2 regions of the Streptomyces sp. NPDC059649 genome follow, and region 2 is predicted to be linked to the other one. Evidence: riboswitches for the same ligand, from Rfam matches in the RefSeq annotation. Region 2 holds a riboswitch; the other holds the start of a gene.
What was found. A riboswitch is a leader RNA that binds a small molecule or an ion and turns the genes downstream of it on or off. The one in region 2 is predicted to bind glycine.
Positions count from the first base shown of each region.

Region 1: linked by a shared signal. The riboswitch ahead of gcvT (glycine cleavage system aminomethyltransferase GcvT) and the one ahead of gcvP (aminomethyl-transferring glycine dehydrogenase) in region 2 are both predicted to bind glycine.

Region 1 is NZ_JBHWDV010000023.1:43,184-49,899, forward strand. Features, by position in the region: gene glyA (serine hydroxymethyltransferase) at 1-173, opposite strand, end outside; gene gcvH (glycine cleavage system protein GcvH) at 203-580, opposite strand; gene gcvT (glycine cleavage system aminomethyltransferase GcvT) at 710-1,837, opposite strand; glycine riboswitch at 1,988-2,083, opposite strand; gene ACFV1J_RS22940 (AAA family ATPase) at 2,307-3,050, shown strand; gene ACFV1J_RS22945 (enhanced serine sensitivity protein SseB) at 3,184-3,987, shown strand; gene ACFV1J_RS22950 (enhanced serine sensitivity protein SseB C-terminal domain-containing protein) at 4,108-4,905, shown strand; gene ACFV1J_RS22955 (ABC transporter permease) at 5,312-6,310, shown strand; gene ACFV1J_RS22960 (ABC transporter substrate-binding protein) at 6,426-6,716, shown strand, end outside.
Region 2 is NZ_JBHWDV010000039.1:8,577-15,292, forward strand. Features, by position in the region: gene ACFV1J_RS30200 (MerR family transcriptional regulator) at 1-309, shown strand, start outside; gene ACFV1J_RS30205 (DNA polymerase IV) at 377-1,837, shown strand; gene ACFV1J_RS30210 (PRC-barrel domain-containing protein) at 1,735-2,130, opposite strand; glycine riboswitch at 2,245-2,342, shown strand; gene gcvP (aminomethyl-transferring glycine dehydrogenase) at 2,531-5,416, shown strand; gene ACFV1J_RS30220 (DUF5999 family protein) at 5,495-5,689, opposite strand; gene ACFV1J_RS30225 (hypothetical protein) at 6,044-6,634, opposite strand.

The DNA of each region.
Region 1 (6,716 bases), on a different contig from region 2:
CCCTCGGCGTACTTGTTGGTGAGGACCGAGCCCTGGGCCTCCATGACGGCGACGGGGGCGAAGTTCTCCGACGCGATCATTTCGAGGGTGGACTGCTGGCGGTGCAGCTCGGCGTCGACGGCGGCGGCGACGTCGGGGTCGAGCTCGTGCAGGGAGCTGTTCAGAAGCGACATGGGTGTTCCTACGGAGAGAGGGGGAGGGCTCAGCCGGCGGTGAAGGCGGTGTACTCGTCGGCGGACAGCAGGTCGTCCGGCTCGCCGCTGATCTTCACCTTGAACAGCCAACCGCCCTCGAACGGGGCGGAGTTCACCAGCGAGGGGTCGTTGACGACGTCTTCGTTGACCTCCACGATCTCGCCGTGCACGGGCGCGTAGAGATCACTGACCGACTTGGTCGACTCCAGCTCACCGCAGCTCTCGCCCGCCGTGACCGTGGAACCGACCTCCGGGAGCTGCACGTAGACGACGTCGCCGAGGGCGTTCGCCGCGTGCTCCGTGATGCCGACCGTCGAGACGCCTGCCTCGGCGGCCGACAGCCACTCGTGCTCCTTGCTGTAGCGCAGCTGCTGGGGGTTGCTCATGGCTCGATTCTCCTGTACGCGAGGGTGTGGTCGTGAATGGGGGCACCTCCCGGACGAAGTCTGGGGGAGGGTCTTGCACAGTGAGACGTGCGCGGGGGCGCCGCCGTCCGGTCCGCAGGGGCGGAACCGTTACTTCTGCCGCTTGTAGAAGGGCAGCGCGATGACCTCGTACGGCTCATGGCTTCCACGGATGTCCACATGGACACCCTCGGTGCCCGGTGTGGCGTAGGCCGCGTCGACGTACGCGATGGCGATCGGCTTGCCGAGCGTGGGGGAGGGGGCGCCCGAGGTGACCTCGCCGATCACCGTGCCGTCGGCGGAGACGACCGGGTAGCCCGCGCGCGGGACCCGGCGGCCCTGGGCGATCAGCCCGACCAGCTTGCGCGGCGGGGCGGCCTCGGCGCGCTCGGCGGCCCGCTCCAGCGCGGCGCGGCCGACGAAGTCGCCGTTGTTGGTCGTCTTCTCGAACTTCACGACCCGGCCCAGGCCCGCGTCGAACGGGGTGGTGGCGGTGGTGAGCTCGTGCCCGTACAGCGGCATGCCCGCCTCCAGGCGCAGGGTGTCCCGGCAGGACAGCCCGCACGGCACCAGGCCCGCGTCCTTGCCGGCCTCGGTCAGCGCCTCCCAGAGGGCGACCGCGTCGGCCGGCCGGACGAACAGCTCGAAGCCGTCCTCGCCGGTGTAGCCGGTACGGGCGATCAGCGCCTCGACGCCGGCGACCGTGCCGGGCAGACCCGCGTAGTACTTCAGCCCGTCCAGATCGGCGTCGGTCACCTTCTTGAGGATGCCGGGGGACTCCGGGCCCTGCACCGCGAGCAGCGCGTAGGCGTCCCGGTCGTCGCGGACCACCGCGTCGAAGCCGCCGCCCCGGGCGGTCAGCGCGTCCAGGACGACCTGGGCGTTGGAGGCATTGGCGACGACCATGTACTCCTGGTCCGCCAGACGGTAGACGATCAGGTCGTCGAGGATGCCGCCCTCGGCGTTGCAGATCATGGTGTACCGGGCGCGGCCGGTCTTCACCCCGCCGATGTTGCCGACCAGGGCGAAGTCGAGGAGGTCGGCGGCCTGCGGGCCGGTGACGGTGATCTCCCCCATGTGGGAGAGGTCGAAGAGGCCGGCGCGGGAGCGGACCGCGACGTGTTCGTCGCGCTCGCTGCCGTAGCGCAGCGGCATGTCCCAGCCGGCGAAGTCGGTCATGGTCGCGCCGAGTGCCCGATGCGTGGCATCGAGCGCCGTGCGGCGGGGGGCATCAGTCATGGTTCTGGGCTCCCAGGCAGGGGTGACAAGACGTTCTCCCCATCTGTCATCGGAACCTGAGAGGTTCACCGGAAGCCCGCGAACGGGCCCGGTTTGCACCTTGGGTGGAGCCGTCCCGTCCACCGGGCCGGGCTCGCTTTTCAGATCTGCCTCGCCCGCGCGGTATAGGGGCCTGAGAGATTCAAGGGAGGACTTGCTCCTTCGGCGCCCCGCCGTGGCGGCCGGGGACTCTCCCGCGCGGATTCAAGCGGCCGGTATGGAGTTGGCGGTGCACGGGTGAACCGAGATGTGCACGTGGCGCGCACATCATTGCACGGGATCGCCGAATACAGGAGGCCCGGTCGTCGCACTGCTCCCGACGTGGGCGGATCGGACAATCGCCTTGATGGTCATTACCTTTTCTTGACACTCTGCGGGTAGGGAACCGGCCTCGGGCCGGACCGTAACCCGGACGGGAAGGGTGATCACGGTGCACAGGGACGCGGCGCTCGCGGCCACTTCGGGGGCCGGACCCGAAGAGCCGGTGGCGGTCCGCGCCGCCGAGCCGGTGACGGTCCGCGCCGCCGCACCCCGGGCCCGGCGCCCGGCCCGCCCGGTCGTCCGGCCGGGGCGCGGCGCACGGGTGGTGGACCTGCGCGGCGAGCGCCGGGCCCGGGCCGCCGCCGAGCTGCGCTTCCCGCCCGGCGACCTCGTCGTGGTCTCCGGCCTGCCCGGCAGCGGCAAGAGCACCCTGATGCACCGCGTCGTACCGCCGCTGGACGGCGGCGGCGCCGAGGTGCACCGGATCGACTCCCAGGACGCCCGTGAGCGCTGGGAACGCGGCAGGCTGCGCCGGCTGCCCTACGGCCTGTACCGCCCGCTGGTCCGGGCCGCGCACTATCTCGCGCTCGGCCGGGCGCTGCGCTCCGGCCGCAGCGTGGTGGTGCACGACTGCGGGACGCTGGCGTGGGTGCGCCGCTGGATCGCCCGGGCGGCCGTCCGCGGCGGCCGCGGGCTGCATCTCGTGCTGCTCGACGTGGCGCCGGAGGTGGCCCGGGCCGGCCAGGAGGCGCGCGGCCGCGGGGTGTCCGGGTACGCCTTCGCCCGGCACCGCCGGGCGGTGTCCCGGCTGGTCGGCGGCGCGGAGGAGGCAGAGCTGCCCCGGGGGTTCGCCTCGGCCGTGCTGCTGGACCGCCGTGCGGCGAGCGCCCTGGAGACCCTCACCTTCCGCTGACCGGCGCCGCCCTTCCGCCCGCGCCGCCGCTCCGCGCGGCGTGACCCGCCCCGTAGGCGCGGCCTCCGCTTTCTCTCGTCTAGTGTCATGGGCCAGAAAGTGCGAGTGCGGTGTGGAACACGGGTGGATGCAGATGAACTTTCCGGAGCAGGGGATACCGCAGCTGGCCTGGCCGGCGAACGAGCTCGAAGAGGTGCTGGCCGCCTCGGTCGGGCATCCCGGCGCCGGCGGCCGGATCGTCGAGGTCCTGGGGCGTAGCCGGGTCTGGGTGCCGCTGCCCAACGGCGGCGGACCGGACGGCGCGGGCCTCGGCGCCGCCGGACTCGACCTGCCCACCGTCGACATCGGCGGGCTGGCCTACGTCCCGGTCTACAGCTCCGAGCAGGAGTTCCTCCGGGTCGTCGGTGCGCATATGTCCTTCACGGTCGCCCCGGCCCGGGAGTTCGCCCGCGGGCTGCCGCCGAAGGTCGGGATCGCGGTGAACCCGGACGGCACGGTCGGTGTCCCGGTGCCGCCGCCCGCGGTGGCCGAATTGTGTCGCTCGGGACGTCAGGAACCGGACACCGCCGCACTGCCGAGCGGTGCCCGGGTGCGGCTCTTCGAGCCGGACTGGCAGGACGAGCCGGTGGACTTCCTCGCCGCCGCCGGACTGGAGTTCTCCGGCGTCGGAATTGTCCTGACTGCCCGGCGTGTCCTGGCCAGCGTCGAGGGCGACACGCCCGCGCTGTTCGTCGGTGTCCAGGTCGCCACCGCCCCCGAGGCCCTGCACGACGGATCGGCCCGCGACGCGGCGCTCGGCGGCCTCGGACGGGCCCTCGGCGCGGTGCCGGTGCCCTGGCCCGTACAGCTCGTCATGCTCGACCTCGCCCAGGGTGACCCGGTCGCCGACTGGATGCTGGAGCGGGTGCGGCCCTTCTACTCCCGCGAGCACTCCTAGGGTTCGCCGTTGTCGCGGAGGCCGCGGCCTTCCGGCCCTGGACCACCGGCAAGCCCTAAGCTGGTTGGATGACGCGCGGGCGCACCCACACGTGCCCTGCCGAGAGAAGGGACGGACCACGTGAGTGCGGGTGCGCATCAGGGGCCGGCGGCGGCCGGACAGCTGGAGCAGCTGCTGCAGCAGGTCTCGCCCGGCCGTTACGACGCCTACGAGGCGCTGTTGCACGCACTCTCCGCCGGTCAGGTCTGGATGCTGCTCTGGCACGGCCGGGCCGGTTCGCCCGACGCGCAGTACGGGAACATGGAGGTCGACGGCCTGGGCTACGCCCCGTGCGTGACCTCCGCGCCCGAACTCGCCGCCTCCGGCTGGAATCGCGACCACGAGGTCGTCACCGGCCTGGAGATCGCCGCCGCGCTCTTCCCCGACCGTTGGGGCCTGTGGCTGAATCCGCACTCTCCCGGCGGCGGAGTCGGCATTCCGTGGCTGGATCTGCGCCGGATCGCCGGCGGCCTCGACCGGCTGCCCGCCGGCCCGTTGCGGATCTCCGAACCGGTCATCGACATCCCGCAGTTCTACGCCCTGTTGGCGCAGAACGCCCATCGCACGCCCGCCGTACGGTCGTTGCGCCGCGCCTGGGTGCAGCCCGCGCTCGGCGCCCCGTATCTGGCGATCGGTCTGGATCTGTACGACACCGGCCCGCAGGCGGTGGATTCCGCCCGGTTGATGATCCAGCAGTCGATCGGTGCCGTTCCAGACGGTTTGCCGGTCTCCACGGTCGCGATGAACGACGAGTACGACCCGGTCGCCATGTGGATGCGGGCCGCCGCGCGGCCGTTCTTCGACCGTGACGGCTACACCCAGCAGCCGGCCCAGCCGCCGGCGCCCTCCTACGGTTACGGCTACCCACGCCCTTACTGACTGCTTGTCTCTCCCGCCGGAGCGTGTCGCTCCGGCGGGATTCTTGTGGTGAATTCGCCCCGTATTACCCGCGGTTGAGGTGCTCTCCCGCGGCCTTTCGCTCCGCTCAGCCCGAACTTGTGTCCGTATAACGGAATGTCGTGGAGCACATCACAGTTGCGCATCCTTTCCCTGTCAGGGCTGGTGACTGATCGCGAAGGGGATGAAGACTCCGGAACCAACAAGGGCCTCGGTCCTTTGTGCGAGCGTCATTCCGGTCGGTGTCGGGTGAACCGCTTCCGTCCGCATGATGAATTTCCGCGAGAACCACCGGACTTGCTCCGCAGTGCACCAATTGACGTGAACCAGGCCGCTACCGCGGCGGGCAGGGGCCGGCCACCGTCGGCCGAGAGGGGTCAAAGGCACCGTGACCGCACCGATCGAGACCACCGGGGCGGCTGCCGAGGCGCAGCCGGAAGCGGTGCTGGAGGGCGTGGCGAGCAAGCGCATCGAAGGGCGCTCGCTCGGCCAGATCGCATGGCTGCGCTTCCGGCGGGACAAGGTCGCGGTGGCGGGTGCCATCGTTGTCATCCTGCTGATCGTCGTCGCGGCGTTCTCCCGTCCGCTGCAGGCCCTGCTGGGACTGGACCCCAACGCGCCCAACGAGTCGCTGATCGACCCCAACACCACGCTGCCCAAGGGGGACTTCGGCGGAATGAGCGGGGACCACCCGCTCGGCGTGGACCCGAAGTTCGGCCGCGACCTGCTCGCCCGGGTCCTGGAGGGCTCCTGGGTGTCGCTGATCGTGGCGTTCGGCGCCACCCTGCTGTCGGTCGCCATCGGCACCGTGCTCGGTGTGATCGCCGGCTTCTACCGCGGACGGGTGGACGCCTTCATCAGCCGCATGATGGACGTCTTCCTGGCCTTCCCGCTGCTGCTGTTCGCCATCGCGATCTCCGCCTCGCTGCAGGGCGGCGCCTTCGGCCTGGAGGGCCTGCCGCTGCACATCTCGGTGCTGATCTTCGTGATCGGCTTCTTCAACTGGCCGTACATGGGACGGATCGTGCGCGCGCAGACGCTGTCGCTGCGCGAGCGGGAATTCGTGGACGCCGCCCGGGGCATGGGCGCGCGCGGACCGTTCATCCTCTTCCGGGAGCTGCTGCCCAACCTGGTGGGACCGATCATCGTCTACTCGACGCTGCTGATCCCCTCCAACATCCTCTTCGAGGCCGCATTGAGCTTCCTGGGCGTCGGCATCCAGCCGCCCCAGGCCTCATGGGGCGGCATGCTCAACCAGGCGGTCAAGTACTACGAGGTCGACCCCCAGTACATGATCGTCCCCGGCCTCGCGATCTTCGTCACCGTGCTCGCGTTCAACCTGCTCGGTGACGGTCTGCGGGACGCGCTGGACCCGCGCAGCCGCTGACGGCACCGCGGGCGTCCGCCCCAGCCGCCACCGCGCTTTGTGTTGTGACGTTTCTCGAAGAACGAAGACCGATCGAAGACCGTACGAAGACCGAACGAAGGGGACACCGACCACCATGCGAAGGTCAGTTCCGGCCGCGACCATAGCGGCCATCACCAGTGCGGGCCTTTTGCTGGCCGGCTGCAGCGGGGGCAAAGGCTCCTCGGAGGGTTCCGGCGAGGCCAACGCGGCCACGAAGGGCGTCGTCAACGCCTCGGACGCCAAGGGTGGCACGGTCACCTACGCGATGAGCGACGCCCCCGAGTCGTTCGACCCGGGCAACACCTACTACGCCTTCATCTACAACTTCAGCCGGCTCTACGCGCGCCCGCTGACCACCTTCAAGCCGGGCCCCGGCCCCAAGGGC
Region 2 (6,716 bases):
GACACCGGGGTCTCGCTGCAGAACATCCGCACCGCCGTCCAGCACCTGCGTGCGCGGGGGCTGGCGGATCTGACGCGGATGACGCTGATGAGCGACGGCGCCACGGTCTACGAGTGCACCTCGCCCGACCAGGTCGTGGACCTGCTCCAGGGCGGCCAGGGGGTCTTCGGGATCGCCGTCGGGGTGGTCTGGCGGGACGTGGAGGGTGCGCTCTCGCAGCTGCACGGCGAGCGCGTGGACACCGGCGAGACGCTGATCAGGAAGAACCCGCACGACGAGCTGGCACGGCGGCGCCACCGGGCCGGCTGAGCCTCGGCCGCGGGCCGCGGCCCGGCGAACGGGTCGATTGTCAGTGCCATGCGGCAGCATCGGTCTTGTGAGACCCGCGCCGACGATCCTGCATCTGGACATGGATGCCTTCTACGCCTCTGCCGAGCAGGCGGCGAAGCCGAGCCTGCGCGGGAAACCGGTGGTGGTCGGCGGGATCGGACCGCGCGGCGTCGTCGCCACTGCGTCGTACGAGGCCCGGGTCTTCGGGGTGCGCTCGGCGATGCCGACGGCCCAGGCGCGCCGGCTGTGCCCCAACGCCGCGTATCTCAGTCCGCGTTTCACCTTGTACCGCCAAGTGAGTGAAACGGTCATGGGGCTGCTGCACGCGCTGTCGCCCCTCGTGGAGCCGCTGAGCCTGGACGAGGCGTTCGTGGACCTGGAGGCGGGCGGGGTGGCCCCGGAGACGGCCGCCGCACGGGCCGTGGGGGAGCAGCTGCGCCTCGACATCCGGGCGGCGACCGGCCTGACCGGCTCGGTGGGGCTGGCCGGCGCCAAGATGCTGGCGAAGATCGGGTCCGAGCAGGCCAAACCGGACGGCCTGGTGGTCATTCCGCCCGGCACCGAGCGGGAGCTGCTGGGGCCGATGTCGGTGCGGGTGCTGCCCGGGGTGGGGCCCGCGACGGCCGAGACGCTGCGCCGGGCCGGGATCCACACCGTCGCGGAGACCGCGGAGGCCGGCGAGGCGGAGCTGGTGCGGCTCCTGGGGAAGGCACACGGCGCCGGGCTGTACGCGATGGCGCTGGGGCAGGACGACCGTCCCGTGGTGGCCGAGCGGGACGCCAAGTCCATCTCCGTCGAGGACACCTTCGAGGTCGACCTGACCGACCGGACGCGGGTGCGGACGGAGGTGCTGCGGCTGGCCGACCGCTGCGTCCAGCGGCTGCGGGCGGCCGGGCGTTCCGGGCGCACGGTGGTGATCAAGGTGCGCAACTACGACTTCTCGACGCTGACCCGCTCCGAGACGCTCCGCGGGCCCACGGACGACCCCGCGGTCATCCGGGAGGCTGCGGTGCGGCTGCTGGAGCTGGTGGACACCACCGGCGGCGTCCGGCTGCTGGGCGTGGGGGTCAGCGGGCTGGCCGACTTCACCCAGGAGGATCTGTTCGCCCAGCTGACGACGGAGCGGGAGGCCGAGGAGCTGGCGCGGGCCGCGGAGGAGCGGGGCGGGAGCGAGCCGGCCGAGGAGGCGCCCGAGGAGGAGCGGCCGCGCCGCTGGCATCCCGGCGTGGACGTGGTCCACGACGAGTACGGGGCGGGATGGGTACAGGGCAGCGGGCTGGGGAGAGTGACCGTCCGCTTCGAGACGCCGTGGTCCGCACCGGGGAGGGTGCGGACCTTTGCCGTCGAGGACCCGGCGCTGCGGCCGGGGGAGCCCCTGCCGCTGGTGGGCGGGGAGCCTGCGGATCAGTCCTCCGATCCGGCGATCTTGCCGAAGTCCGTGTCGGAGGTGCCGGCATTGCCCGGGGACACCGCGTCGGAGTCGGGGGAGGAGATATCCAGGCGGTAGTGGTGGTAGAGCTGGAGTTCCTGCTCAGGGGAGAGGTGGCGGCCCACACCGAAGTCCGGGGCGTCCTTGATCAGCTTGCGGTCGTACGGGATGTGCAGGCTGTCGCCGACCATTTTGCTGGGCTCCAGGGGGACGAACGCGTCACGGCTGAAGAGCCCGGTGCGTACGGCTGCCCACTCCGGTTCCCCCGTCGCGTCGTCCAGATAGACCTCGTCGATGGTGCCTATCTTCGCGCCGTTACGGTCGAACGCTTTGCGGCCGATCAGGCTCCGGGGATCGATGTCGGTTTGCACGGCCCCTCCAATTGGTCGCAACTGCCCTGTGACAACTACCAAACGGCACATTTCATGCCCCGGCCACTCGAAGGATCCTTCGAGTGGTGCGCTGGTAGGCTGGCGAATGGCCGCAGAACCCGTGCGGGAGAGTCCTTTGTCGTTCGCGACCAGGGCGCCGAAGGAGCAAATCCTCCCCGGAATCTCTCAGGCACACGTACCGCACGGACGAGGTCACTCTGGAAAGCAGGGCGGGCCGCGGAAGGCACAGCTCCGGGACCCCTCCTCACCGACGGTGAAAGCCGGTCCGCCGTGCGCAGGCCGGTGAAGCTCTCAGGTTGAGATGACAGAGGGGGAGGCCGTCCGGGCACCCGCGCCGTGGTGCCCCTCGTAGGTCGTACCGACCAGGAGGCCCCCGCAGATGACCACCCACCGCATCTCCTTGACCGAGCTGGAACGCGGCATCCCCTTCGAGCACCGGCACATCGGCCCCGACCACGAGGCGCAGGCCAAGATGCTCGCGCACATCGGTTTCGGGTCGCTGGACGAACTCACCGCCGCCGCCGTCCCCGACGTGATCAAGAGCGCGCAGGCACTCGGCCTGCCGCAGGGCCGTACGGAGGCCGAGGTCCTCCAGGAGCTGCGCGGCCTCGCGGACCGCAACCAGGTGCTGTCGCCCATGATCGGGCTGGGTTACTACGGCACCTTCACCCCGCCGGTGATCCTCCGCAACGTCATGGAGAACCCCGCCTGGTACACGGCGTACACGCCCTACCAGCCGGAGATCTCGCAGGGCCGCCTGGAGGCGCTGCTGAACTTCCAGACGGTGGTCGCCGACCTGACCGGGCTGCCCACCTCCGGCGCCTCCCTCCTGGACGAGGGCACCGCGGCGGCCGAGGCGATGGCGCTCTCCCGCCGTGTCGGCAAGGTCAAGCAGGGCGTCTTCCTGGTCGACGCCGACTGCCTGCCGCAGACCATCGCCGTGATCGAGACCCGGGCCGAGCCGACCGGTGTCGAGGTCGTCGTCGCGGACCTGTCCGAGGGCATCCCCACCGAGATCGCCGAGCGCGGCGTCTTCGGCGTCCTGCTGCAGTACCCGGGCGCCTCCGGTGCGGTCCGGGACCCGCGCGCCGTGATCGAGCGCGCCCACGAGCTCGGCGCGATCGTCACGGTCGCCGCCGACCTGCTCGCGCTGACCCTGCTGACCTCGCCCGGCGAGCTCGGCGCGGACATCGCGGTCGGCACCACCCAGCGCTTCGGCGTCCCGATGGGCTTCGGCGGGCCGCACGCCGGCTTCATGGCGGTGCGCGAGCAGTTCGCGCGCAGCCTCCCCGGCCGCCTCGTGGGCGTCTCCGTGGACGCCGACGGAAACAAGGCGTACCGCCTCGCGCTGCAGACCCGTGAGCAGCACATCCGCCGGGAGAAGGCCACCAGCAACATCTGCACCGCTCAGGTGCTGCTCGCCGTCATGGCCGGCATGTACGCCGTCTACCACGGCCCCGAGGGCCTGCGGACCATCGCCCGGCGCACCCACCGCTACGCGGCGATCCTCGCCGAGGGCCTGCGGTCCGGCGGCGTGGAGCTGGTCCACGGCGCGTACTTCGACACGCTGACCGCGCGGGTGCCCGGCCGGGCCGCCGAGGTCGTCGCCGCCGCCCGCGAGGCCGGTATCAACCTCCGCCAGGTCGACGCCGACCTGGTCGGCATCGCCTGCGACGAGACCACCGGCCGCGCCCAGCTGGCCGGCGTCTGGGCCGCCTTCGGCGTGCAGGGCGACATCGAGAAGCTCGACGCGACCACCGACGAGACGCTTCCGCAGGCGCTGCTGCGCAGCGACGACTACCTCACCCACCCGGTCTTCCACCAGTACCGCTCCGAGACCGCGATGCTGCGCTACCTGCGCACCCTCGCGGACAAGGACTACGCGCTGGACCGCGGCATGATCCCGCTCGGCTCCTGCACGATGAAGCTGAACGCCACCACCGAGATGGAGCCGGTCACCTGGCCCGCGTTCGGCCAGCTGCACCCCTTCGCGCCGGCCGACCAGGCCCAGGGCTACCTCACGCTCATCCAGGAGCTCGAGGAGCGCCTCGCCACCGTCACCGGCTACGACAAGGTCTCCCTCCAGCCGAACGCCGGCTCCCAGGGCGAGCTGGCCGGCCTGCTGGCCGTACGCGCCTACCACCGCGCCAACGGGGACGAGCAGCGCACGGTCTGCCTGATCCCGTCCTCGGCGCACGGCACCAACGCCGCCAGCGCCGTGATGGCCGGCATGAAGGTCGTCGTCGTCAAGACCGGCGAGGACGGCGAGGTCGACGCCGACGACCTGCACGCCAAGATCGACAAGCACCGCGACGAGCTCGCGGTCCTGATGGTGACCTACCCCTCCACCCACGGCGTGTTCGAGGAGCACATCACCCAGATCTGCGCCGCGGTGCACGACGCCGGCGGCCAGGTCTACGTCGACGGCGCCAACCTGAACGCGCTGGTCGGCCTCGCCGAGCCGGGCAAGTTCGGCGGCGACGTCTCGCACCTCAACCTGCACAAGACCTTCTGCATCCCGCACGGCGGCGGTGGCCCCGGTGTCGGCCCGGTCGCGGTCCGCGCCCACCTGGCGCCGTACCTCCCCAACCACCCGCTGCAGCCCACCGCGGGCCCGGAGACCGGCGTCGGACCGATCTCGGCGGCTCCCTGGGGCTCCGCGGGCATCCTGCCGATCTCCTGGGCGTACGTCCGCCTGATGGGCGGCGAGGGCCTCAAGCGCGCCACCCAGGTCGCGGTCCTCGGCGCCAACTACATCGCCAAGCGCCTGGAGCCGCACTACCCCGTGCTCTACACCGGCCCCGGCGGCCTGGTGGCGCACGAGTGCATCATCGACGTCCGGCCGCTGACCAAGGCGACCGGTGTGAGCATCGACGACGTCGCCAAGCGGCTGATCGACTACGGCTTCCACGCGCCGACGATGTCCTTCCCGGTGGCCGGCACGCTCATGATCGAGCCGACCGAGAGCGAGGACCTCGCCGAGCTGGACCGGTTCTGCGACGCGATGATCGCCATCCGCGCGGAGATCGAGAAGGTCGGTTCGGGGGAGTGGGACAAGGACGACAACCCGCTGCGCAACGCCCCGCACACCGCGGCCGCGCTCAGCGACGACTGGACCCACCCGTACTCCCGCGAGGAGGCCGTCTTCCCGGCCGGTGTCGTGGCGGCCGAGAAGTACTGGCCGCCGGTGCGCCGCATCGACGGCGCCTTCGGTGACCGCAACCTCGTCTGCTCCTGCCCGCCGCTGGACGCGTACGAAGGCTGAGCCGTTCCACCGCAACAGCAAGGGCCCTCGGCAGGTGTTCTGCCGGGGGCCCTGGTGGTTCCTACCGGGTGCGCGGGGTCAGGCCGCCGCGGTGACCCGGGCCCGGTGCGGGGCGATGACCTGCCCGTCCGGCAGCAGCTCACCGGTGTCCTCGAAGAGCAGGACGCCGTTGCAGAGCAGGCTCCAGCCCTGCTCCGGGTGGTGCGCCACAAGATGTGCGGCCTCCCGGTCGGTGGAATCCGCTGACGGGCAGGGTGGTTGGTGCTGACACATGGAAGTTGTCTTTCGCTGCGGTGTGGTGAACGTCGTCGTGCGGCTCGATGAGCTCGATGAGATGGCCATGGCCGCTCCCCCGTTTCTTCGGTCGGTCCCAGTGTTGCCCTACGGAGGGGATTCCGCAGGGATTTCGCAGCAGCGGTACTCACTCGATATCGACGCATCACCCGTGCGGGCGGTTGCTCCCAATTGCTCTCGTCTCCAAGGGGGTTGGGAGTGGTGTCCGCGGGCTAGGCCGCGCGGGTGAGCACGACAGCGCGCCCCGTGGCCGGAAAGGGCCACGGGGCACGCTCGTGAGGGGCGTGGTGCGCCGGTGCGCGGGTACCCGGAAGGACGCCGCCGGCTTGCGGCTCAGGCCGGTTCGCGCAACTGCAGGGGCGCGGAGGCCAGGCGCAGGGTGAGCCGGGGAAGCAGGTCGGCGACGTGGTGCGGGCGGTGGGCGGCGATACCGGGCGGCGCGGGCGCCAGCGGCACCAGCAGGTCACCGGCCGCCGGCAGTCCCCCGGACCCGTCGGACGAGAGGTCGTGATGCAGCCACAGGGTGAGCATGTACAGCTCCGGTACGGACAGCAGCCGGGGCTGGTAGGGCGTGGTGAGCGCCTCGGACTGCGCCAGCGCCCGTTCGGTCGAGGCGACGTAGGGGCCGCCGCAGAACCGGCCGAACGTCCAGCCGTCCGCGGTGAGCACCGCCTCGGCGGTCGCCACGGCACGCTCGCCTCCGCGGACCAGGAACTGCCAGCCGGCCAGCCGGGTGTGCGATGTGCCGTCGGCCCGGCTGACGTCGTCCCAGACGTGCACGGGCAGGGGGTGGTCGGGGCTGAGCGGGCCCTGGTGGGCGCGCAGGGCGGGAACGGGGGCCTCGCGGACGGCGGTGGGCGAGCCGAGGGCGGTCAGGATGCTGCGCAGGGCGGGCGCGGGGGCAGGGGCAACGTGCAGCGGCATGGTGGGTCGCCTCTCACTTCGGAGACACGGTGGAGCGTGGCAGGTGCAAACGGCGCTGTTTGCGTGCGGGGTCAGAGCGTGG